Regions from separate parts of the Citrobacter rodentium NBRC 105723 genome, predicted to be linked through region 2. Evidence: predicted binding sites of a transcription regulator. Region 2 holds the regulator's gene; the other holds the start of a gene.
What was found. Region 2 encodes LexA, which represses DNA repair genes until DNA is damaged. Its sites were predicted from a motif close to TNCTGTATGTACATACAGNA; they were not measured.
Positions count from the first base shown of each region.

Region 1: a site for LexA is predicted at 8,849-8,868, ahead of sbmC (DNA gyrase inhibitor SbmC). Genes of this name have one in related genera too.

Region 1 covers NZ_CP082833.1:3,350,095-3,362,320, reverse strand. The annotation lists gene pduP (CoA-acylating propionaldehyde dehydrogenase PduP) at 1-656, shown strand, start outside; gene K7R23_RS15760 (1-propanol dehydrogenase PduQ) at 667-1,779, shown strand; gene K7R23_RS15755 (4Fe-4S dicluster domain-containing protein) at 1,776-3,131, shown strand; gene pduT (propanediol utilization microcompartment protein PduT) at 3,134-3,688, shown strand; gene pduU (propanediol utilization microcompartment protein PduU) at 3,688-4,038, shown strand; gene pduV (EutP/PduV family microcompartment system protein) at 4,043-4,495, shown strand; gene K7R23_RS15735 (acetate/propionate family kinase) at 4,480-5,691, shown strand; gene K7R23_RS15730 (GHMP family kinase ATP-binding protein) at 5,782-6,648, shown strand; gene K7R23_RS15725 (DUF496 family protein) at 6,678-7,013, opposite strand; partial or broken gene K7R23_RS15720 (FUSC family protein) at 7,174-8,231, opposite strand; gene sbmC (DNA gyrase inhibitor SbmC) at 8,359-8,832, opposite strand; gene dacD (serine-type D-Ala-D-Ala carboxypeptidase DacD) at 8,954-10,126, opposite strand; gene sbcB (exodeoxyribonuclease I) at 10,367-11,791, shown strand; gene tsuB (thiosulfate utilization sulfurtransferase TsuB/YeeD) at 11,828-12,055, opposite strand; gene tsuA (thiosulfate utilization transporter TsuA/YeeE) at 12,071-12,226, opposite strand, start outside.
Region 2 covers NZ_CP082833.1:1,711,717-1,723,942, forward strand. The annotation lists gene malK (maltose/maltodextrin ABC transporter ATP-binding protein MalK) at 76-1,185, shown strand; gene K7R23_RS08020 (maltoporin) at 1,289-2,638, shown strand; gene malM (maltose operon protein MalM) at 2,788-3,726, shown strand; gene ubiC (chorismate lyase) at 3,907-4,404, shown strand; gene ubiA (4-hydroxybenzoate octaprenyltransferase) at 4,417-5,289, shown strand; gene plsB (glycerol-3-phosphate 1-O-acyltransferase PlsB) at 5,487-7,907, opposite strand; gene K7R23_RS08045 (diacylglycerol kinase) at 8,078-8,446, shown strand; gene lexA (transcriptional repressor LexA) at 8,570-9,178, shown strand; gene dinF (MATE family efflux transporter DinF) at 9,316-10,641, shown strand; gene K7R23_RS08060 (CsbD family protein) at 10,771-10,980, shown strand; gene zur (zinc uptake transcriptional repressor Zur) at 11,057-11,572, opposite strand; partial or broken gene K7R23_RS08070 (conjugal transfer protein TraF) at 11,858-12,100, shown strand.

The DNA.
Region 1 (12,226 bases), 1.6 Mb from region 2:
ATGAAACCGCCGATATCGTTAAAGCGGCGGAAGATATCATTAACGGCGCCTCATTTGACTACAACCTCCCCTGCATCGCCGAGAAAAGCCTGATCGTCGTGGAGTCGGTCGCCGAACAGCTCATTCAGCAGATGCAAAGCTTCGGCGCGCTGCTGCTCAGTCCGGCGGAAACAGACAAACTGCGCGCGGTCTGCCTGGCGGATGGCGTCGCGAATAAAAAACTGGTCGGTAAAAGCCCGTCGGTAATGCTTGAAGCGGCAGGTATCAACGTTCCGGCCAAAGCGCCGCGCCTGCTGATCGGCGTCGTCAACGCTGACGACAGTTGGGTCACCAGCGAACAGCTGATGCCGATGCTCCCCGTGGTGAAGGTGAAAGATTTTGACGCCGCATTGTCGCTGGCGCTGAAAGTGGAGGAAGGCTTACATCACACCGCCATCATGCACTCGCAAAACGTGTCGCGGCTGAATCTTGCCGCGCGAACGCTGCAGACCTCCATTTTTGTGAAAAATGGCCCTTCCTATGCGGGCATCGGCGTCGGCGGCGAAGGGTTTACCACCTTCACCATCGCCACGCCGACCGGCGAAGGCACCACTTCAGCGCGCACCTTCGCCCGCTCGCGCCGCTGCGTGCTGACCAACGGCTTCTCAATCCGCTAACGAGGTGGGGATGAATACCTTTTCACTGCAAACGCGGTTGTACAGCGGTCCGGGAAGCCTGAAGGTGCTTGGTCGTTTTAGCGATAAGCACGTGTGGATTATCTGCGACGGCTTTCTGGCGCGCTCGCCGCTGATCGATATCCTGCGCGCGGCGTTACCGGCCAGCAACCGTATCAGCGTGTTCAGCGAGATCACGCCGGATCCGACCATCGCCACCGTGGTCGAAGGCATTGCGCAAATGCAGGCCCTGCGCCCCGACGTGGTGATTGGCTTCGGCGGCGGGTCGGCGCTGGACGCCGCGAAAGCGATTGTCTGGTTCAGCCGCCAGTCCGGGATTGAAATCGACACCTGCGTGGCCATTCCGACCACCAGCGGGACGGGCTCGGAGGTCACCAGCGCCTGCGTGATTAGCGATCCGCAAAAAGGGATTAAATATCCGCTGTTCGATAACGCGCTCTATCCGACGATGGCGATCCTTGACCCGACGCTGGTGGTCAGCGTGCCACCGGCCATTACCGCCAATACCGGGATGGACGTGCTGACCCACGCGCTGGAAGCGTATGTTTCGACGCGCGCCAGCGATTTTACCGACGCCCTTGCCGAAAAAGCGGCGCAGCTTGTTTTCCGCTATCTGCCGGTAGCGGTGCGTAAAGGCGACTGTCTGGCCACCCGCGGCAAAATGCACAACGCCTCGACCCTCGCCGGTATGGCCTTCAGCCAGGCGGGACTGGGACTGAACCATGCCATCGCCCATCAACTGGGCGGCCAGTTTCATCTGCCGCACGGGCTGGCGAATGCGCTCCTGCTGGCGCCGGTTATCCGCTTCAACGCCCACGATCCGCGGGCGGCGAAACGCTACGCCCGCTTTGCCAAAGCCTGTCATCTCTGCCCGGACAGCGCCAGTGACACCGCCTGCATCAATGCGCTGGTGCAGCATATTGAGCAGCTTAAAAAAGCGTGCGCCATCCCCTCCAGCAACGAGGCGCTGAAGGAGGAGAAGCAGGGCCGGGCCCAGCGCATACCGGCGATGGTGCAGGCCGCGCTGGCGGACGTGACGCTCAAAACCAATCCCAGAGCAGCCGATGCCAGCGCCATCCGGGAATTGCTTGAGGATCTGCTATGAGTACCGCCCTGAATATCGAAATGAGCGACATTGATGCGCAAACGGTCCGCGATCGCGTGCGCGCTGCGGGGATCGTCGGCGCGGGCGGCGCGGGCTTCCCGACGCACGTCAAGCTACAGGCGCAGGTGGAAATTTTCCTGGTCAACGCCGCGGAATGCGAACCGATGCTGAAGGTCGATCAACAGCTCATGGCGCAACAGGCGGCGCGTCTGATACGCGGCGTACAGTACGCGATGAAGGCAACCGGCGCAGCTGAAGGCATTATTGCCCTGAAAGAGAAGTACCAGCCCGCTATCGCCGCCCTGACCCCGCTTCTGCCTCCGGCGATACGGTTACATATTTTGCCCGACGTCTACCCGGCGGGAGATGAAGTACTGACCATCTGGATGGCGACGGGCCGCCGCGTCCCTCCGGCAGCGCTGCCCGTCAGCGTCGGGGTGGTGGTCAATAACGTACAGACGGTGCTGAATATCGCCCGCGCGGTCGAGCAGCAGTATCCGGTCACGCGCCGCACGTTGACCGTCAACGGCGCGGTTGCCCGTCCTCAGACCGTGACTGTTCCCATCGGGATGTCGCTGCGCGAGGTGCTGGAGATGGCGGGCGGCGCCACGATAGCCGATCCGGGCTATATCAACGGCGGACCGATGATGGGCAGCCTTGTGACCTCGCTGGAAACGCCGGTAAGCAAAACCACCGGCGGCCTGCTGGTTCTGCCGCAGTCACATCCACTGATTAAACGACGCATGCAGGATGAGCGCACCGTGCTGTCGGTGGCGCGAACCGTCTGCGAACAGTGCCGCTTATGCACCGATCTCTGCCCGAGACATCTTATCGGCCACGAACTCTCTCCACATTTGCTGGTACGCGCCGTTAATTTTCATCAGGCAGCCACGCCGCAGCTACTGCTCAGCGCGCTCACCTGCTCCGAATGCAACGTTTGCGAAAGTGTGGCCTGTCCGGTGGGCATTTCGCCAATGCGCATCAACCGGATGCTCAAGCGAGAACTGCGCGCGCAGAACCAGCGCTACGAAGGCCCGCTCAACCCGGCTGATGAGATGGCGAAGTATCGCCTGGTGCCGGTGAAACGGCTGATCGCCAGACTGGGATTAACGCCGTGGTATCAGGAAGCGCCTCTGCGCCAGGACGAACCGGTAGCTGACAAAGTCACATTACTGCTGCGCCAGCATATCGGCGCCAGCGCCGTTCCCTGCGTACAAAAAGGCGAACATGTCACGCGCGGGCAGTGCGTTGCCGATGTTCCGCAAGATGCGCTGGGCGCCCCCGTTCACGCCAGTATTGACGGCACTGTCTGTGAGATCACAGAGCAGGCCATCACCGTTGTAAGAGGTTAACCATGTCGCAGGCCATAGGTATTTTAGAACTCACCAGCATTGCCAAAGGGATGGAAACCGGCGACGCCATGCTGAAAAGCGCCAGCGTGGATCTGCTGGTCAGCAAAACGATTTGCCCCGGTAAATTTCTGCTGATGCTGGGCGGGGATGTCGGCGCGGTGCAGCAGGCCATTGAAACCGGCGCCTCGCTTGCCGGCGAAATGCTGGTGGACAGTCTGGTGTTGCCGAACATTCATGCCAGCATACTGCCAGCCATTAGCGGTCTGAACAGCGTCGAACGCCGCCAGGCAGTGGGGATTGTCGAAACCTGGAGCGTGGCGGCCTGCATCAGCGCCGCTGACCGGGCGGTGAAAGCCTCTAACGTCACCCTGGTTCGCGTCCATATGGCGTTCGGTATCGGCGGAAAATGCTACATGGTGGTTGCGGGCGACATATCTGATGTGAACAACGCGGTGACGGTTGCCAGCGAAAATGCGGGAGAAAAAGGGCTGCTGGTTTACCGCTCGGTGATCCCGCGTCCGCATGAGGCAATGTGGCGTCAGATTGTGGAGGGATGATGGAAAGAGAACCGACGACGGATCGTATGATCCAGGAGTACGTGCCGGGTAAACAGGTCACGCTGGCGCATTTGATCGCCAATCCCGGTAAGGATCTGTTTAAAAAGCTGGGGTTACAGGAAAACGTTTCAGCCATCGGGATCCTGACCATTACGCCCAGTGAAGCCTCCATTATCGCCTGCGATATCGCCACCAAATCCGGCGCGGTGGAGATAGGTTTTCTCGACCGCTTTACCGGCGCGGTGGTGTTGACCGGCGACGTTTCGGCGGTGGAATACGCGCTGAAGCAGGTGACGCGGACGCTGGGCGAAATGATGCGCTTTACAGCCTGCTCCATCACCCGGACCTGACGGCATGAAACGCATGATGCTCATCGGCCCCAGCCAGTGTGGAAAAACGTCGCTTACCCAGGCGCTGTGCGGCGAGACGCTGCACTACCAGAAAACTCAGGCGATTGTCTGGTCCGCCGCCGCTATTGATACGCCCGGAGAATATCTGGAGAACCGCTGCCTCTACAGCGCGTTGTTGACCAGCGCCTGCGAGGCGGACGTCATTGCGCAGGTGCTCAACAGCGATGCGCAATGGCCCCCCTTCTCTCCCGGCTTCACCGGGCCGATGAACCGCCCGGCGATCGGCATTGTCACCAAAGCCGATCTCGCTGATCCGCAGCGCCTCTCTCGCGTCAGCGAATGGCTGGAACTTGCAGGCGCGCAAAAGGTTTTTGTCACCAGCGCCGTAAACGGCGCAGGCATCGACAAACTGTTTGCCTTTCTGAACCAAAAGGAAACTTCATGTCTCACAAAATAATGGCGATCAACGCCGGGAGTTCATCGCTTAAATTCCAGCTGCTGGATATGCCGCAGGGCAAACTGCTCTGTCAGGGGCTGATTGAGCGAATCGGCATGGCGAATGCCGGAATTACGCTGAAGGCGCAGGAGCAAAAATGGCAGCAGACCGCGCCGGTCGCCGACCATCGTGAGGCGGTGACCCTGCTGCTCGACATGCTGACGGGTCATGGCATTATTCGCAGCATCGCGGAAATTGAGGGTGTCGGTCATCGCGTGGCCCATGGCGGAGAGACATTTAAAGACTCCGCGCGCGTCACCGACGAAACGCTGGCGGAGATTGAACGCCTCGCCGAACTGGCGCCGCTGCATAACCCGGTTAATTTGCTGGGCATCAATGTGTTTCGCCAGCTGTTGCCAGATGTGCCCGCGGTAGCCGTGTTTGATACCGCCTTTCATCAAACCCTGAACGAAGCGGCGTATATTTACCCGCTGCCGTGGCGCTACTATGAAGAATTCGGCATCCGCCGCTATGGTTTTCACGGCACCAGCCACAAATATGTCAGCGCGACGCTGGCGGAAAAACTTGGCGTACCGCTCAGCGCGCTGCGGGTGGTGAGCTGTCATCTGGGCAACGGCAGCAGCCTGTGCGCCATCAAAGGCGGTAAGTCGGTGAATACCTCGATGGGCTTCACCCCGCAGTCCGGCGTGATGATGGGAACCCGCAGCGGCGATATCGATCCCTCTATTTTGCCGTGGCTCGCCCAGCGGGAAGGGAAAACGCCGCAGCAGCTTAACCAGTTGCTTAATAACGAGTCCGGTCTGCTTGGCGTTTCTGGCGTTTCCCACGATTACCGCGACGTCGAACAGGCCGCCGACGCAGGCAACCCGCGGGCGGCGCTGGCGCTGACCCTGTTTGCCGAACGCATCCGGGCAACCATCGGCAGCTACATTATGCAAATGGGCGGACTGGACGCGCTGGTGTTTACCGGCGGCATTGGCGAAAACTCGGCGCGCGCGCGGGCGGCCATCTGCCAGAATCTTCAGTTTCTCGGCCTGAGCGTGGATGAAGCGAAAAACCAGCGCAACGCCACGTTTATCCAGGCTGATCATGCGCTGGTCAAGGTGGCGGTAATTAATACCAACGAAGAGCTAATGATTGCCCGTGACGTGATGCGGATTGCCCTCGCGGAAACGCCCGTCGCGGCTTCCGCCTGAGTTCGCGCCGGGCAAATTGCGGCAAATCATGGCAATAGCGCGATCGCCGTGACACTATGCGCCGAGGATTGCAAACCAGAAGGTGAAAACGTGGCTGTTGCGCAATGCCCCGCCTCGTGCGGAGAGCTGATTCAGGGCTGGATTATGGGCAGCGAGAAGCTGGTTTCCTGCCCGGTGGACTGGTACAGCACCGTTGAGGTCAGCGCCGGTTCGCCGCAGGCGAATGAGCGCCCGCTGTCGCGGGCGATGGTCAACCGGCTGCTTGCGTACTGGCGCTATCCCGCGCAGCTGAGCCAGGCGATCCGCATTGATGTCCATTCCACCATCCCGATCGCCAAAGGGATGGCGAGCAGCACGGCGGACATCGCGGCAACCGCCGTGGCGACGGCGCGCCATCTGGGGCATGAACTGGATGAATCCACCCTTGCGCAGCTTTGCGTATCGCTGGAACCCACCGACAGTACCCTGTTTCGCCAGCTGACGTTGTTCGATCATAACGATGCCTCCACGCAAATCGCCTGCGAAAACCAGCCGGAACTCGATCTGCTGGTGCTGGAAAGCCCGCAGACGCTGCGCACTGCGGACTATCATCGGCTCCCGCGTCAGGCCGGGCTTGAGGCGGGGGCGCCGGCGCTGAAAAGCGCATGGGAAAAAGTGCGGCAGGCCTGCGCGGAGCAAAATCCGCAGCGGATGGGGGAAGCGGCCACCCTGAGCGCTATCGCCAGTCAGTCGCTGTTGCCGAAGCCGGATTTCGACGCCCTGCTGGCGCTGGTGGAGGCGTGCGATTTATTCGGCGTCAACGTGGCGCACAGCGGCAGCGTGGTCGGGCTGATGCTCGACAGGCGTAAACATGACGTGGACTACGTGAAGTGGTTACTGAAGGAAAAAAAGCTGACCGGACACTGGCCGGAACAGCATTTGCTGCGGATGGTACACGGCGGCGTGCGTTGTCAGTGAGGATCGACCGATCCTCACTGCATCCGACGTTACTCTGATTTCGCGTCGCTGTTTTTCAGCTCACCCATCGCTTTCAGCTTCTTGGAGATCTCGCGACGCTCTTTGGAGATTTCAGCATTCTTGATGATGTAGTCATCAACGCGATCTTCATAGTCGCTTTTCATGCTGGCGATAATGCCCTGAATGGCCTCCACGCTCATGCCCGGCTTGATGTAATCGCTCAGGTTGTCCAGCAGCAGAACGCGTTTCTGGTTGTCGCGGATCTTTTTCTCAACGTCCTGGATTTCACGTTGCAGTTTATTCTTACGACGGAACAGACGGACAAATTCCAGCACGTCCTGGAAAGATGGCTTGGTAGTTTCCATTTTTACACCCCTGATAATGTCAGATTCGGATTCGTTTAAACTATAGGGCTTACATTACTTTTCGTAGCCATAAATGACAATGGCTGCCACTTTGTTTTCATCATACCCTCATTCGCTGCTGAATCGAAGCAGCACCCGTTGTATTCTCCTTATCTGCTTTTTATTTGCGCAGCGCGCGACAGATCAGATGCGATAACAGCTCCAGCTGGCGCGCGGTTTCCAGGCTCAGCCAGACGTAGCCGTGAATGGGCGTCTCCGCCACGTTGCTCTCATCATGCTGGCGGATCAGTGCCCGCAGCTCGTTGACGGCATCATTCAGTTTTTCCGTATTGGCAAGGATTGGCTGCGGGTTTCCCTCGAACAGCGCGTGGGTAATGGTCAGCAGCGCCTGCTGCGTCATCTGCTGGGTTTCCCGCAGCGTATGGGCATTGAGCATGACGAAATGGCTGGCGCGGGTCGCCCAGAGGGCGTTGATTTGCAGCTCAAGCATACAAACCAGGTTGCGGTTGACGGTCTGAATGGCTTCGAAAATCGCCTTCTGGATATGCGTCTCTTTGCTCGCTGGCGTGATCAGGCCACGCATTTTTACCACATCGTTCAGCAGCTGTTGCAGGTGCTTCTCCAGACGGGGACGCTCTAACAGGTTAGGCGACAGCGCGGCCTGGTAAACCCGGTATATGCCGTAACGCAGCGCGCCAGCTGGATACGCCAGTGAATAAAGGCGCGCTGCGGCCAGATACCGGTGAACAGCATGGCGAGAAGCGAGCCCAGAATAACGTCGCCGCCGCGCCACAACGCGGTTTCCATATCGCCCGCGGGCGCGCCGACCACCACGGCCAGCGTAATGCCAATCAGCAGCGCCTGATACGGCCTTTTGCCCAGCGCCAGCCAGCCGCACAGGAACATCGCCGCCGCGCACCACAGCAGCATCAATGGCAGAGAAAACAGCTCCAGGCGCAAGGCCACCAGGCCAAGCGCAGCGCCGAGTATCGTACCACCGATCCGCTCAAAGGCGCGGGGAACCACGTTTCCCCAAAACGAGATCGGCCCCATGATCACCACCAGCGTAATCAGAGGCCAGGTGCCTTCCGGAATGTTGAACAGACGAACAAATAAAAAGGTCAGGATAAACGCCAGCGCGATGCGAATGCCATGCACGATGCGGTAATGGCGATAAAGGCGGATTTCAAAGGGGCTCAGCGACTTGTCGGCACGCACTCATGCACTCCGTCAGGTAAGGTCAGGAAACTTATTGTACCCGCTTTACACTGAAATAATCACCGTAGCGGACAGGACACCCCGCTAAGCGTAGTCGCTCTGAGCCCCGGTCCGCCAGGTTTAAGGCTTATCGGCTAAGAGGCTGTACCGCAATATACATTTCGATATCCCAGTAGCCTTCGGTGCAGCCATCATTCAGATAGACTTCAAAGCAGGGTTTACAGGCCATCTCATACTTGTTGTCCTGAGCCAGGCTGTTGAAGAACTGATACCACGGCGTGGAGAAGTCATTATCCGTTACGCGGGCGACCGCCGTCGCATACTGGCCGCCGTCGATTTCGCTAAGCGAAACGCCTTCGCTATTTGCCGGCACGACAAAATCCGCCGGAACGGAGACCACCGTACTGCAACGCAGTTTTTCCGCTGGCACCACGTCCGGGTTGTCAAAATAGACGGCAATCCATTCATCCGTGACGATCTGCCTGCCCTCCACCCACTTCATCAGTTGCTCAAAGCCCTGTTTTACCGTCTGCTCCCACGGCCCGACCAGGTGAAACCCCGCCACGGTGCGCTTATCAACTTGTCTGATCTCGTAATTCATGTTGCCTCCATTGTTACACTGTATTTTTATACAGCATAACGAAGTGCCAATAACAGCCACAAGATATTTGTGATTATTATGTGAGCAGAGGCGGACTCCTGCCACTTTCCTGTCAGGAGAGTCAGGCTTTATGGTGGAAATAGTCGCTCAGGCGCGAGAACATACCGCCTTTACCGACCGCTTCCAGCGTCACCAGCGGCCAGTGCGCAACCAGCTTATCGCGGTCGTACAACTCGATTTCCCCAACCCGCCGGTGAGCGGCAATCGGCGCCTCAAGCGCTTTTGTATCCAGAACGTATTTCGCTTTGATATGCGGAATTTCCGTTTTTGGTAACGCCATCCAGAAATCCTGTTCCGTGCCCAGCGCGATTTTTTCTTTATCGCCGTACCAGATCCGCTCCGTCCCCACCTGCTTACCGTTGCGCAGGATCTGCACCGTATCAAAATTCTGTTGTCCCCAGTGCAGCAGTTTACGCGCCTGCTCTTCCCGGCCTTTTGGACTCTGCGCGCCCATGATTACCGCAATAAGGCGGCGCTGACCGTCTACCGCAGAGGCAATAAGATTAAAGCCCGCGCCGGAGGTGTGGCCGGTTTTCAGACCGTCGACGTTCAGGGATTTATCCCACAGCAGCCCGTTGCGGTTGTACTGAGTTATACCGTTCCAGGTGAGGCTTTTCTCACTGTACATATGGTAGAACTCAGGTTCGCCGTGAATAATCGCCCGGGAGAGCACCGCCAGATCGTAAGCGGAGCTGTGCTGGCCCGGCGCATCCAGCCCGTGGACGGTTTCAAAATGGGTATCCTGCAAATGCAGCTTCTTCACGTAGTTGTTCATCATGGCGACGAACTGCGGCTGCCCGCCGGCAACGTAATCCGCCAGCGCGACGCAGGCGTCATTACCCGAATCGACAATCAGCCCGCGGCTTAAATCACGTACCGAAACGCGATCGCCCTGTTTGAGAAACATCAGCGAGGAGCCGACAAAAACCGGATTGTCTTTTGCCCAGGCGTCGCGCCCTACCGTAACGATGTCGTCAGGAGAAATGCGATGGCTGTCGATGGCGCGATCGACAACGTAGCCCGTCATCAGCTTTGTCAGACTTGCGGGATTACGCTGCTGATGTTCGTTTCCGGCGGTGAGAATTTGCCCGGTGGTGTAGTCCATCAGCACCCACGATCCTGCTTCTATCGCTGGCGGCTGAGGCGCGAAGTCAACGCTATCGGCAGCCAGCGCGGAAGAAAGGTGCAAAGAGAGTAAAGAAGCGGCGATAAACAGGCGGCGTTTCAACAGCATAATCCTCAGACGTTTCACAAGAGCCGTCCTTTTTACGGAAAATCTGATCAACTGACAGGGAATAATTGCAAGAAAATGTGACTTGCAGCACATTTAATCCCGCCAGCGATCCGCTGTTTTATCGCCGCCTGCAGATTTCTTGCCCTGAACGCTGCAGGCCGGGCTGATAACCCCGCTGAATTTTGTTACTCTGTGAGGTTCAGGCAGCGCGCAAACAACAGTCACGGAACATCTATTTTTATGAATGACGGCCAGCAGCAACCCACCTTTCTGTTTCACGATTACGAAACCTTTGGCACCCACCCGGCGCTTGACAGACCTGCACAGTTTGCCGCTCTGCGCACCGACGGTGATTTTAACGTCGTCGGCGAACCCGAAGTGTTTTACTGTAAGCCCGCGGACGACTATCTGCCGCAGCCGGGCGCCGTACTGGTGACCGGCATTACGCCGCAGGAAGCGCGGGAGAAAGGGGAAAATGAGGCAGCGTTCGCCGCGCGCATCCACGCGCTGTTTACCGTGCCGAAAACCTGCATTGTCGGCTACAACAACGTGCGCTTTGACGATGAGGTGACGCGCAATATTCTTTATCGCAACTTTTACGATCCCTACGCCTGGAGCTGGCAGCACGATAATTCGCGCTGGGATCTGCTGGACGTGATGCGCGCCTGCTACGCCCTGCGCCCGGAAGGGATTAACTGGCCGGAAAATGACGATGGACTGCCCAGCTTCCGCCTTGAACATCTGACGAAGGCCAACGGCATCGAACACAGTAACGCCCACGATGCGATGGCGGACGTGTATGCCACCATTGCGATGGCGCAGCTGGTGAAATCGCGCCAGCCGCGGCTGTTTGACTACCTCTACACGCACCGTAACAAGGACAAACTGGCCGCGCTGATCGACGTGCCGCAGATGAAACCGCTGGTACACGTCTCCGGAATGTTCGGCGCATGGCGCGGCAATACCAGTTGGGTCGCGCCGCTGGCCTGGCACCCGGAGAACCGTAACGCGGTGATTATGGTGGATCTGGCGGGCGATATTTCTTCGTTGCTTGAGCTGGACAGCGATACTCTGCGCGAACGGCTCTACACCGCCAAAGCGGATTTGGGCGATAACGCAGCCATACCGTTGAAGCTGGTGCATATCAATAAATGTCCGGTACTGGCGCAGGCAAATACGCTGCGTCCGGAAGATGCCGACCGCCTGGGTATTAATCGCCAGCACTGCCTGGATAACCTGAAAGTCCTGCGCGACAACCCGCAGGTGCGGGACAAGGCGGTCGCTATTTTCGCTGAAGCGGAACCGTTCATTCCCTCCGACAATGTCGATACCCAACTCTATAACGGCTTTTTCAGCGACGCTGACCGTGCGGCCATGAAGATCGTGCTCGAAACCGAGCCGCAGAATTTACCGGCGCTCGACATCACCTTCGTCGATAAGCGTATTGAGAAGCTGCTGTTTAACTATCGGGCGCGCAACTTCCCCGGCACGCTGGATGAAGCAGAACAGCAGCGCTGGCTTGAGCATCGCCGCCAGGTCTTTACCCCGGAGTTTTTGCAAAGCTATGCTGATGAGTTACAGCGCTTATATCAGGAGTACGGAGATAATAAAGAGAAGCAGGCGCTACTCAAATCGCTGTGGCAATACGCGGAAGAGATCGTCTGAAACGCGCCCTCCGCACAGCGGCGGAGGGTACGGCTATCACGCTTTCTGCACGGTGATGCTCCATGCGGCATCGCCAACCTGCTGGTAATCGGTAATGGTATGCCCCTCTTCCGCCGCCCACTGCGGAATAGCTTCAGTGGCCTGCGTGCAGTCAAACTCAATTACCAGTTGATCGCCGCTGGCCATTTCCGCCAGCGCCGCTTTTGCTTCAATCAGTGGAAACGGGCAAACCTGCGTCACCACGTCCAGTTTTTTAATCGCCATCATTCATCCTTAGGTTTAATTCGCCGCCGCCGTCGTCAGACGGGCTTTACGCTGCGGTCTTACATACACAATCCAGGATGCGGTCCACACCCCGAGGATCATAAAGGCCAGGCCAACCCAGCCCTGCCAGGTCATCATCGCCGTCATCACCAGGCCGTTACCGATAGAGCA
Region 2 (12,226 bases):
AATCAATGATTCACGCATAGTCAGGCCATCATGAATGTTGCTGTCGATGACAGGTTGTAACGAAGGGAGAAGGGCATGGCGAGCGTACAGCTGCGAAATGTAACGAAAGCCTGGGGCGACGTGGTGGTATCGAAAGATATCAACCTCGACATCCACGAAGGGGAATTCGTGGTGTTCGTCGGGCCGTCAGGCTGCGGGAAATCCACACTGCTGCGTATGATCGCCGGGCTGGAAACTATCACCAGCGGAGACCTCTACATCGGAGAAACCCGGATGAACGATATCCCGCCCGCAGAACGCGGCGTCGGGATGGTCTTTCAGTCCTATGCGCTCTATCCCCATTTAACCGTTGCGGAAAACATGTCGTTTGGCCTCAAACTGGCTGGCGCCAAAAAAGAGGTGATGAACCAGCGCGTCAATCAGGTGGCGGAGGTGCTGCAACTGGCGCATCTGCTGGAACGTAAACCGAAGGCGCTTTCCGGCGGCCAGCGCCAGCGTGTGGCGATTGGCCGAACGCTGGTGGCGGAACCGCGGGTGTTCCTGCTTGATGAGCCGCTGTCCAACCTCGACGCCGCGCTGCGCGTCCAGATGCGTATCGAAATCTCCCGCCTGCATAAGCGTCTGGGCCGCACGATGATTTACGTCACCCACGATCAGGTCGAAGCGATGACGCTGGCCGACAAAATCGTGGTGCTTGACGCCGGTCGCGTCGCGCAGGTCGGCAAACCGCTGGAGCTGTACCACTACCCGGCTGACCGCTTCGTTGCGGGCTTTATCGGTTCGCCGAAGATGAACTTCCTGCCGGTGAAAGTGACCGCCACCGCCATCGACCAGGTGCAGGTTGAGCTGCCGAACCGTCAGCACGTCTGGCTGCCCGTCGACAGCGCCAACGTGCAGCCGGGCGCGAACATGTCTTTAGGCATTCGTCCTGAGCACCTGCTGCCAAGCGACATCGCCGATGTCACGCTGGAGGGCGAAGTGCAGGTCGTCGAGCAACTCGGTCACGAAACGCAAATTCATATCCAGATCCCCGCCATCCGTCAGAACCTGGTTTACCGCCAGAACGACGTGGTGTTGGTAGAAGAGGGCGCCACATTCGCTATCGGCCTGCCGCCAGAGCGCTGCCATCTGTTCCGTGAGGATGGCTCCGCATGTCGTCGGTTGCATCAGGAGCCAGGCGTTTAGGCTCCCCATTAAAAAAACAAAACGCAAAACCCTTCGAGGCTGTATCGAGGCGGCCCGAAGGATGACGCGTTTAAAGAAAAGCAATGATCTCAGGAGATAAAAGATGATTACTCTGCGCAAACTCCCCCTGGCGGTTGCCGTGGCGGCAGGCATGATGTCTGTCCAGGCAATGGCCGTAGATTTTCATGGTTATGCTCGTTCCGGTATCGGCTGGACGGGTAGCGGCGGCGAACAGCAGTGTTTCCAGGCAACCGGCGCTCAAAGTAAATACCGTCTTGGTAACGAATGTGAAACCTACGCGGAACTGAAACTGGGCCAGGAAGTGTGGAAAGAGGGCGACAAGAGCTTCTATTTCGACACCAACGTCGCTTACTCGGTCGCGCAGCAGAACGACTGGGAAGGTACCGATCCGGCGTTCCGTGAAGCTAACGTGCAGGGTAAAAACCTGATCGACTGGCTGCCGGGCTCCACCATCTGGGCGGGTAAGCGCTTCTATCAGCGTCATGACGTCCACATGATCGACTTCTACTACTGGGATATTTCCGGTCCTGGCGCCGGTATCGAAAACATCGATCTGGGCTTCGGTAAACTCTCTCTGGCCGCTACCCGTTCTCAGGAAGCGGGCGGTTCTTACACCTTCAGCAGCCAGAATATTTACGATCGCTCCAAAGATACCGCCAACGACGTGTTTGACGTGCGTTTAGCCGGTCTGGAAACCAACCCGGACGGCGTGCTGGAGCTGGGCGTTGACTACGGTCGCGCGAATACCACCGACGACTACCGTCTGGCGGATGGCGCATCTAAAGATGGCTGGATGTTCACGGCGGAACACACCCAGAGCATGCTGAAGGGCTACAACAAGTTTGTGGTTCAGTATGCCACGGATGCGATGACCACTCATGGTAAAGGGGTTGCGCAGGGCTCTTATGGTTCCACATTCACCGTCGGTGAGGGTGACGACCAGATCCATTACGTCGACAGCTATGTTAATAACAACGGTAAGCTGTGGCGTATTCTCGACCACGGGGCAATCTCCCTCGGCGACCGCTGGGATCTGATGTACGTCGGTATGTACCAGAAGACCGATCTGGATAACGATCTTGGCACCGACTGGTGGACCGTGGGCGTGCGTCCGATGTTCAAATGGACGCCGATCATGAGCACCCTGCTGGAAGTGGGCTATGACAACGTCAAATCCCAGCAGACCGGCGACCGCAACAATCAGTACAAAATCACCCTGGCGCAACAGTGGCAGGCTGGCGACAGCATCTGGTCACGTCCGGCTATCCGCGTCTTCGCAACCTATGCGAAATGGGATGAGAAGTGGGGTTATATCAAAGATGGCGATAACACCCTGCGCTATGCCGCTGCCAACAACTCTGGTTTCAGCACAACCAGCCGCGGCGACAGCGATGAGTGGTCCTTCGGCGCCCAGATGGAAATCTGGTGGTAACAGCTGACGTAAGGGGGACGCCAGTCCCCCGGTAACGAGATGCGGGCCGGATAAGGCATCGCGCCGTCCGGCCAATCCGCACCGTTTTTCACGGTTTAGCGCGCTATTGCCTGGCCACCGCTGAACCCATGCTTTCTGAGGTGATAACAATGAAAATGAAGAAAAGTCTCGTCGCCCTCTGTCTGTCCGCCGGGTTGTTCGCCAGCGCGCCGGGCATCACGCTGGCAGAAGTCAACTATGTGCCGCAGAACACCAGCGCCGCGCCATCCATTCCGGCCGCCGCGCTGCAACAGTTAACCTGGACGCCGGTCGATCAGTCTAAAACCCAGTCCGTCCAGCTTCCTGGCGGCGGCCAGCGTCTGGACGTCGCGGGCATTACCGGCCCGGTCGCCGCCTGGAGCGTGCCGGCGAATATCGGCGAACTGAACCTTACGCTCTCCAGCGAAGTGAATAAGCAAACCAGCGTATTTGCGCCGAACGTACTGATTCTTGACCAGAATATGACGCCTTCCGCATTCTTCCCCAGCAGCTACTTCACCTATCAGGAGCCGGGCGTAATGAGCGCGGATCGGCTGGAAGGGGTAATGCGCCTGACGCCTGCGCTGGGCCAGCAGAAGCTTTACGTGCTGGTGTTTACCACCGAAAAAGATCTCCAGCAGACCACCAGACTGCTCGATCCGGCGAAAGCGTATGCCAAAGGCGTGGGGAATGCCGTTCCGGATATTCCGGACCCTGTCGCCCGCCATACCACCGACGGTCTGCTGAAACTGAAAGTAAAAACCAGCAGCAGCTCCAGCGTGCTGGTGGGGCCGCTGTTTGGTTCTTCCGGCCCTGGGCCTGTGACGGTCGGCAATACCGCCGCGCCTGCGCCAGCCTATGCCGCGCCCGCTGCCGCGCCGACCCCTGCGCCGGTTAAGAAAAGCGAGCCGATGTTGAACGATACCGAAAGCTACTTTAACAAGGCGATTAAAGACGCCGTCGCCAAAGGCGACGTGGATAAAGCGCTGAAACTGCTTGATGAAGCTGAACGTCTGGGATCGACATCTGCCCGTTCCACCTTTATCAGCAGTGTAAAAGGCAAGGGGTAAGGGTTTCCCCACATTGCTGATTTGCAACAACTGGTGCGTCTTATGGCGCACCTTTTTTTTAGCTTTCGATGCTGATTGTTACTTTTTTGTTGCGCAACAGATCACTTAATTGTGTTTCTTCCTTCTGAAATCGTTTTTCTGCGATACAATGACCTCCGGTTATGAAACGGAGAGTCAGGCATGTCACACCCTGCGTTAACGCAATTGCGTGCGCTGCGTTATTTTGAGGCAATCCCTGCGCTGGAACCCGAACTGCTTGACTGGCTGTTACTGGAAGATTCCATGACAAAGCGTTTTGAACAGCAGGGAAAACGGGTCACCGTGACGCTGATAAGGGAAGCGTTCGTGGGTCAAAATGAGGTGGCGGAAGAGCTGGCGCTGCTGCCAGGCGAATCCCGCTACTGGCTGCGTGAAATCCTGCTCTGTGCCGATGGCGTTCCCTGGCTTGCCGGGCGCACCGTGGTGCCTGAATCAACGCTCAGCGGTCCGGAAATAGCCCTACAAAACCTGGGCAAAACCCCGTTAGGGCGCTATCTTTTTACATCATCGACATTAACCCGAGATTTTATTGAGATTGGTTGTGATGCCGGACTCTGGGGACGACGCTCCCGCCTGCGGCTGAGCGGTAAGCCACTGCTGCTGACCGAGCTGTTTTTACCTGCATCACCGTTGTACTAAGAGGAAAATAAAATGGAGTGGAGTCTGACGCAGGATAAGCTGTTGGCGTTTCATCGCTTAATGCGCACGGATAAGCCCATTGGCGCCTTGCTGCTCCTCTGGCCGACGCTGTGGGCGCTGTGGGTGGCGACCCCCGGTGTCCCTCCGCTGTGGATTCTGGCGGTATTTGTCGCGGGCGTCTGGCTGATGCGCGCCGCCGGATGCGTGGTAAACGACTACGCCGACCGCAAATTTGACGGGCACGTTAAGCGCACGGCGAACCGCCCGCTGCCGAGCGGCGCGGTGACGGAAAAAGAGGCCCGGACGCTGTTTGTCGTGCTGGTGCTGTTTGCCTTTTTGCTGGTGTTGACGCTCAACACCATGACCATCCTGCTCTCCGTGGCCGCGCTGGCGCTGGCGTGGGTCTATCCGTTTATGAAGCGTTACACTCATCTGCCGCAGGTGGTGCTGGGCGCGGCCTTTGGCTGGTCGATCCCGATGGCCTTTGCCGCGGTGAGCGAATCCGTACCGCTGAGCTGCTGGCTGATGTTCCTGGCTAACATTCTCTGGGCGGTGGCTTACGACACGCAGTATGCGATGGTGGACCGCGATGACGATCTGAAGATCGGCATCAAATCGACCGCAATCCTGTTTGGTAAAAACGACAAGCTGATTATTGGTATTTTACAGGTGGCGGTGCTGGCGCTGATGGCGCTGATTGGCTGGCTGAACGGGCTGGGGGTAGGGTTTTACTGGTCGGTGCTGGTGGCTGGCGCGCTGTTTGTTTATCAGCAGAGACTGATTGCTAATCGCGATCGCGAAGCCTGCTTCAAAGCGTTTATGAACAATAACTACGTGGGGCTGGTGCTGTTTATCGGGCTGGCGATGAGCTACTGGCGTTTCTGAATACAGACGCTTTTAGTCGAGGTCATGCCGGGGGCCCGGCCTGCAAAATGCGTTCGGTGGGTTGGTGCCTGATGGCGCTACGCTTATCAGGTCTACAAATGCATCCCAAGGCTGGAAACTGTAGGCCGGATAAGGCGGAACGCCGCCATCCGGCAACAAAAAACCGGTCATTTCAATTTTGACCGGTTTTTTATTCCTTACTCGCCCTGCGTCGCGCTCTCAATGGTGAGGCGCACGTCCGAGGTAATCAACTCCGCCAGCATCTGGTATACCTTCATGGTTTCGCCAGGTTCGGCGTCACCGGTATCGCTGATATAGCCTTCGTCACGCAAAGTAAGCACTAACGAACTGAACACCGCCTTGTCGAAAAACTCCGGTGCGTTGATGCCGTGCAGCACCGACAAACGCTGCGCCACGGTGCGGCTCTCTTTTTCCAGCGTGCCGCGGTTGATCGACGGATTCGCGCTCAGCAGCCAGAAGGTAATTGCATAGCGCTGCAGCGTCTCGCGCGCGCCAGCCGCCAGCAGTTGCAGGGTACGCGAATGGGCCGGATTAATATGCAGCTCGCCGTCCTGCACGGTAATCAGCCCCTGACGCTGCATCTCCGTCGCCAGCGCATCAATTACGCTGGCCAAATCGGCACGCTCCCAGCGCAGGAACAGTTCGGCTTTCAGCATCGGATAGAGGATATCGACATGCTGCAGCAGCGCCTCGCGGGAGATGCGGCGATGCTGGGTGATAATGGCCGCCATCAGCGAAGGCAGCACCAGCATATGTGCGATGTTATTACGGTAATAGGTCATCAGCACCGCCTGCTCGCGCGGCAGAATGATGATATCGCCAATCGTATCCTTCTCGACTTCGAACTTATTCATCTGCAATGCGTGATCGATAAGTTCACTGGCGCTGACGGAGGGCACCGTGGAGTCGGTGGAATAAGGCACATTGCGCATCAGATCCAGATAACAGTTCAACTGCTCAGTTAACTGTTCGCGGGTCAGTGAACGCTGACGCGAAGCCAGCAGCGCGGTACAGCACAGGTTCATGGCGTTCGCCGCCCCGGCGTTGTTAATGCGCACCATCAGCTCTTCGGCGATGCCGTTGACGGTCGGCGTCAGCCAGGCCGGACGTACCGCCTCGATAGGATCGATCGACTCGCGCCAGTCCGGCACGTGATGGTTCAGCCAGGTCATCAGCGGCATCGGCTCGCCGAAGTTCACGTAGCCCTGACCGAGGTTACGCAGTTTGCTCAGGCCGCGCAGCATCTGCGGCAGGCTCTCTTTCTCTTTGGTCGCGCCGCGCAGCTCTTTGGCGTAAGTGCCCACTTCCATCACATGCTCATAGCCGATGTAAATCGGCACTAACGTAATCGGACGGGTGCCGCCGCGCAGCATCGCCTGGATAGTCATCGACAGGGTGCCGGTTTTTGGATCCAGTAAACGTCCGGTACGTGAGCGGCCGCCTTCGACAAAGTACTCGACCGAATAGCCGCGGCTGAACAGCTCGCCCAGATACTCGCGGAACACCGTGGAGTAGAGCTTATTGCCCTTAAAGGTACGACGGATAAAGAACGCGCCGAGACGACGGAAAATCGGTCCGGCAGGCCAGAAGTTGAGGTTGATGCCGGCAGCGATATGCGGCGGCACCAGCCCCTGATGATAGAGCACGTATGAAAGCAGCAGATAGTCCATATGGCTGCGGTGGCAGGGCACATAGACAATTTCGTGCCCGTCATGCGCCAGCTGGCGGACGCGCTCGGCGTTATGGACGTTAATCCCCTGATAGAGCCGGTTCCAGGTAAAGCCAAGAATGCGATCGGTCAGGCGAATCATCTCGTAAGAGAAGTTAGCGGCAATCTCTTCCATCAGCGCGATTGCGTTCTGCTGCGCTTTTTCATGGGAGATTTTCTTGCTGCGCGCTTCGTCTTCTACCGCGCGGGCGATCGCTTTCGAGGCCAGCAGCTTGTTAAACAGATCCTGACGCGCAGGCAGGCGCGGGCCGACAGCCGCCAGACGCTGGCGGGCGAAGTGCATACGCGCCACGCGCGCCAGTTTTTGCGCGATGATTTTGTCGGTGCCGTGTTCGTCGGCCATCCGGCGCAGCGAAACGGAGGGTGAGAAGCGCACAAAGCTGTCGCGTCCCAGCCAGGAAACGGCAAAGAACTTCTGAATGCCGTTGAGCATACGTAATGGCGGGTTAACTTCGCCTTTTTCACGCCCCGGCGAGCGGCCAAACATCACCGATACCGGCACCATCTGCACATCCAGTTGTGGATTGCTGCGATGCAGATCGAGATAGTTATGGAACAGCTTGATGGACTCTTCTTTCGGCGTGTAATAGGTAAAGACACGCGGTCCGCCATGAATAAAGACATAGCGCGGCAGCAGCGAGCCGTCGATCTCCAGCGGTTCTAACGGATCGGGAAGATCGTGCGCCAGACACTGGGCGCGCAAAGTCAGTAAGTCCGCTTTGGAGTTGTACGGCAAAACGTACATAATTGGACGAGAGGTATCGAGTCCCAACTCCGGGGCAGGATCTGCCGGAATAGACTTGCTTTTTACCAGTACGCTTAGTGGTAAATTCAGTAACTTGTAGTAAATTCGTGGCCAGCCGGACATAAACGATGTAAAGCCTCTGGTTAATAATGCAAATGCGCTGCAAGGATAACAGAAAGTCATGTGAAATTCTGGTGTATCCGGTCATACTTCGCGCCGGGTCGCCTGCGCTCAATACCGCTGAGCTAAACAGACATTGTCATTGACGCCAATAATGCGAAAAGGTTCTTTTAATGGCTAATAATACCACTGGATTTACCCGAATTATCAAAGCAGCAGGTTATTCCTGGAAGGGGTTTCGCGCCGCGTGGATTAACGAGGCGGCGTTCCGCCAGGAGAGCGTCGCCGTTCTGCTGGCCGTGGCGGTTGCCTGCTGGCTGGACGTGGATGCGATTACGCGCGTTCTGCTGATTGGCTCGGTCATGCTGGTGATGATAGTTGAAATCCTTAACAGCGCCATTGAAGCGGTGGTGGACCGTATCGGTTCCGAGTATCACGAGCTGTCGGGACGGGCGAAAGATATGGGGTCGGCTGCGGTGCTGCTCTCTATCATTATCGCTTTGATCACCTGGGGCATCCTGCTGTGGGCGCATTTTGGTTAAGCTTTTTACGACCAGGGTTCCATAACCGTATAAAACTCGCGAGCATGATGCAGTTTGTGGTTCCAAAATCGCCTTTTGCTGTATATACTCACAGCATAACTGTATATACACCCAGGGGGCGGAATGAAAGCGTTAACGGCCAGGCAGCAAGAGGTGTTTGATCTTATTCGGGATCACATCAGCCAGACAGGTATGCCGCCAACGCGTGCGGAAATCGCGCAGCGTTTGGGGTTCCGTTCCCCGAACGCCGCTGAAGAGCATCTGAAAGCGCTGGCGCGCAAAGGTGTTATTGAGATTGTCTCCGGCGCATCTCGCGGCATTCGCTTGCTGCACGAAGAAGAAGACGGACTGCCGCTGGTCGGGCGCGTTGCCGCGGGCGAACCGCTGCTGGCCCAGCAGCATATTGAAGGCCATTACCAGGTCGATCCGTCACTGTTTAAGCCGAATGCCGATTTCCTGCTGCGCGTCAGCGGTATGTCGATGAAAGACATCGGCATTATGGATGGCGATCTGCTGGCGGTACACAAAACTCAGGATGTGCGTAACGGTCAGGTCGTCGTGGCGCGCATTGATGATGAAGTGACGGTAAAACGACTGAAGAAGCAGGGCAATAAAGTCGAACTTCTGCCGGAAAACAGCGAATTCAAACCGATCGTCGTGGACCTGCGTGAGCAGAGCTTCACTATCGAAGGACTGGCCGTTGGCGTGATCCGCAACGGCGAGTGGCTGTAGTACCTTCGTACTTTATTACCTTCACTCCGGCTGCGGCGTCAGCGCCGCCGCCGTCCGGTAACAGGCCCGCCAGCGCTACGCCTATCGGGCCTGTAAAATTTTTCAAAATGCGATAACGGCTTCTCAGGCTTCTTTTTATGCCTTTTTTTACTTCTGCTGATAAAGCGCTCTGGCGTCTTGCCTTACCCATGATTTTCTCCAATATCACCGTTCCCCTGCTGGGACTGGTCGACACCGCGGTGATCGGCCATCTCGACAGCCCCGTTTATCTCGGCGGCGTGGCGGTGGGGGCGACGGCGACCAGTTTTCTGTTCATGATGCTGCTTTTTTTGCGTATGAGCACCACGGGGCTGACGGCGCAGGCGTTTGGCGCGAAGAACCCGCAGGCGCTGGCGCGAGCGCTGGTACAGCCGCTGCTGTTGGCGCTGGGCGCAGGCGCGTTAATCGCGCTTTGCCGTACTCCGCTTATCGATCTCGCGCTGCATATCGTCGGCGGCAGCGAAGCCGTACTGACCCAGGCAAGGCGTTTTCTGGAGATTCGCTGGCTGAGCGCGCCCGCCTCGCTGGCGAATCTGGTTCTGCTGGGCTGGCTGTTGGGCGTTCAGTACGCGCGCGCGCCGGTGATCCTGCTGGTAGTCGGTAATATCATCAACATTGCGCTCGACCTGTGGCTGGTGATGGGACTGCATATGAACGTGCAGGGCGCGGCGCTGGCAACGATGATCGCCGAGTACGCCACGCTGCTGATTGGTCTGCTGATGGTGCGCAAGGTGCTGCGTCTGCGCGGCGTGTCGTCTGCGATGCTGAAACAGTCCTGGCGCGGCAACTTTCGCCGTCTGCTGGCGCTCAATCGCGACATTATGCTGCGCTCATTGCTGCTGCAACTCTGCTTTGGCACCATCACCGTCCTCGGCGCCCGCTCAGGTAGCGATATTGTCGCCGTTAATGCGGTGCTGATGACGCTGCTGACCTTCACCGCTTATGCTCTTGACGGCTTTGCCTACGCGGTGGAAGCGCATTCCGGCCAGGCGTATGGCGCGCGCGACGGTAGCCAGCTGCTGGCGGTATGGCGGGCCGCCTGTCGTCAGGCGGGCATTGTGGCGCTGCTGTTCTCGTTGACGTATCTGCTGGCGGGCGAACCGATCGTTGCGCTGCTGACCTCGTTGCCGCAGTTACAACAGCTTGCCGACCATTATCTGTACTGGCAGGTGATTCTGCCGCTGGTTGGCGTCTGGTGCTATCTGCTGGATGGTATGTTTATCGGCGCAACGCGGGCGGCGGAAATGCGCAACAGCATGGCGGTAGCGGCAGCCGGGTTCGCCTTAACGCTGCTGGCGTTGCCGGTGCTGGGAAATCACGGTTTATGGCTGGCGCTGGCGGTTTTTCTGGCGCTGCGTGGCCTCTCTCTGGCGTGGATATGGCGGCGACACTGGCGAAACGGCAGCTGGTTTTCGGCAGCGTGACGGTTAAATATTCTGAATAGTCAGTCGCACTCAGAATCACTGACTACACTTAATATCACGTCCAGCAAAAAACGCAGCAACGTTGGATGACAGACTCGCTATTCACAGCCTAACGAAGAGGACTTTATGATGAATAAAGACGAAGCCGGTGGTAACTGGAAGCAATTCAAAGGTAAGGTGAAAGAGCAATGGGGCAAACTGACCGATGACGATATGACGGTCATCGAAGGTAAACGTGACCAGCTGGTAGGTAAAATCCAGGAACGTTATGGTTACGAGAAAGATCAGGCGGAAAGAGAGGTCGGTGACTGGGAAACCCGCAACGACTACCGCTGGTAATTTTTCAGCTGCCAGTCAGTACAAGGACGTACTGCCCTTCATTACCCTGAGCGGCATAACCTTGCCGCTCGCGTTCTTAGCGTGGTTTCTTTTTCACCTGTACGGAGTGATCGTGCTGACACTCGCCAGGGTGACGACAGGCTTCCACCTCCACGCAGGCTGAACACAGGCCATGCGCTTCAATCACGTTATGGCGCAGAGCGAATCCCATCTTCGCCGCCAGCGTATGCATAATATCCTCCACTCCTTCCGCGCACTCTTCCTTCACGCCGCCGCAGCGATCGCAAATAAACATGGCTGAGGTATGGGTTGGCTGATCGAACAGGTAGCACAGCACGTAGCTGTTGGTGGACTCGACCTTATGCACAAACCCTTGCTCAAGCAGAAAATCCAGCGCGCGATAAACCGTTGGCGGCTTGGCCTGCGGCTCTGTTTCCCGCAGCAGGTCGAGCAGATCGTAAGCGCTAATCGCCCCTTCCTGCAGACTCATCAGACGCAGTACTTCGAGACGCTGTGGGGTCAGCCGCACGTTGCGTTGCGCGCACAATTTTTCAGCTTGCGCTAACAGCTCTTGCGTTGTGGTCTTTTCCATCGGGCACCTCGGATTGCGTGGGGTGATAAACCCTCACTTTATCATGTTCTGCCGGAAACGCCGAGATCCCGCCAGTAACGATATATCGTCTGCTCATCTTTCCCCTCTTTATAAACTCTTCTATACATATTGATGCACGTTACAAAAAGAAACAGTTCCGGCACGTTCAGCATGGAGCGAATAAAAGCGTTTTTTATTCATTTTTTTTCACAGCAATAGTACTCCTCTGCCTTACCGCTAACGGCAGAGGGTGTTATTTCAACTGCTAATAAAAATGGGTTTATTGTGAATAAAAATTTTAACTTTTCGGTGGTGGCGATTGCGGTCTCATTTCTGGTTTCTCAATCCGCAAGCGCGGCAAATACCTGGGCAGAAGCACGTAACGACGCGATGGGCGGGACGGGCGTAGCTTCGGCAAACTATGGCAGCGGCGTTCTGATCAACCCGGCGCTGCTGGCAAAAGCGAAGCCGGAGGACAGCGTAACCGTCATCCTTCCTGCGGTCGGGGCGCAAATCACTGACAAGGATTTTTAACCCTTTTTCAGTCTCTGACAATCTAAGGCTCCTTTATTAACAAACGCCCATTTGCAAACTGCTGTTTAATCTGAAAAAACATTCATAATCATACAGATAACAACATAACCATTTAGACGG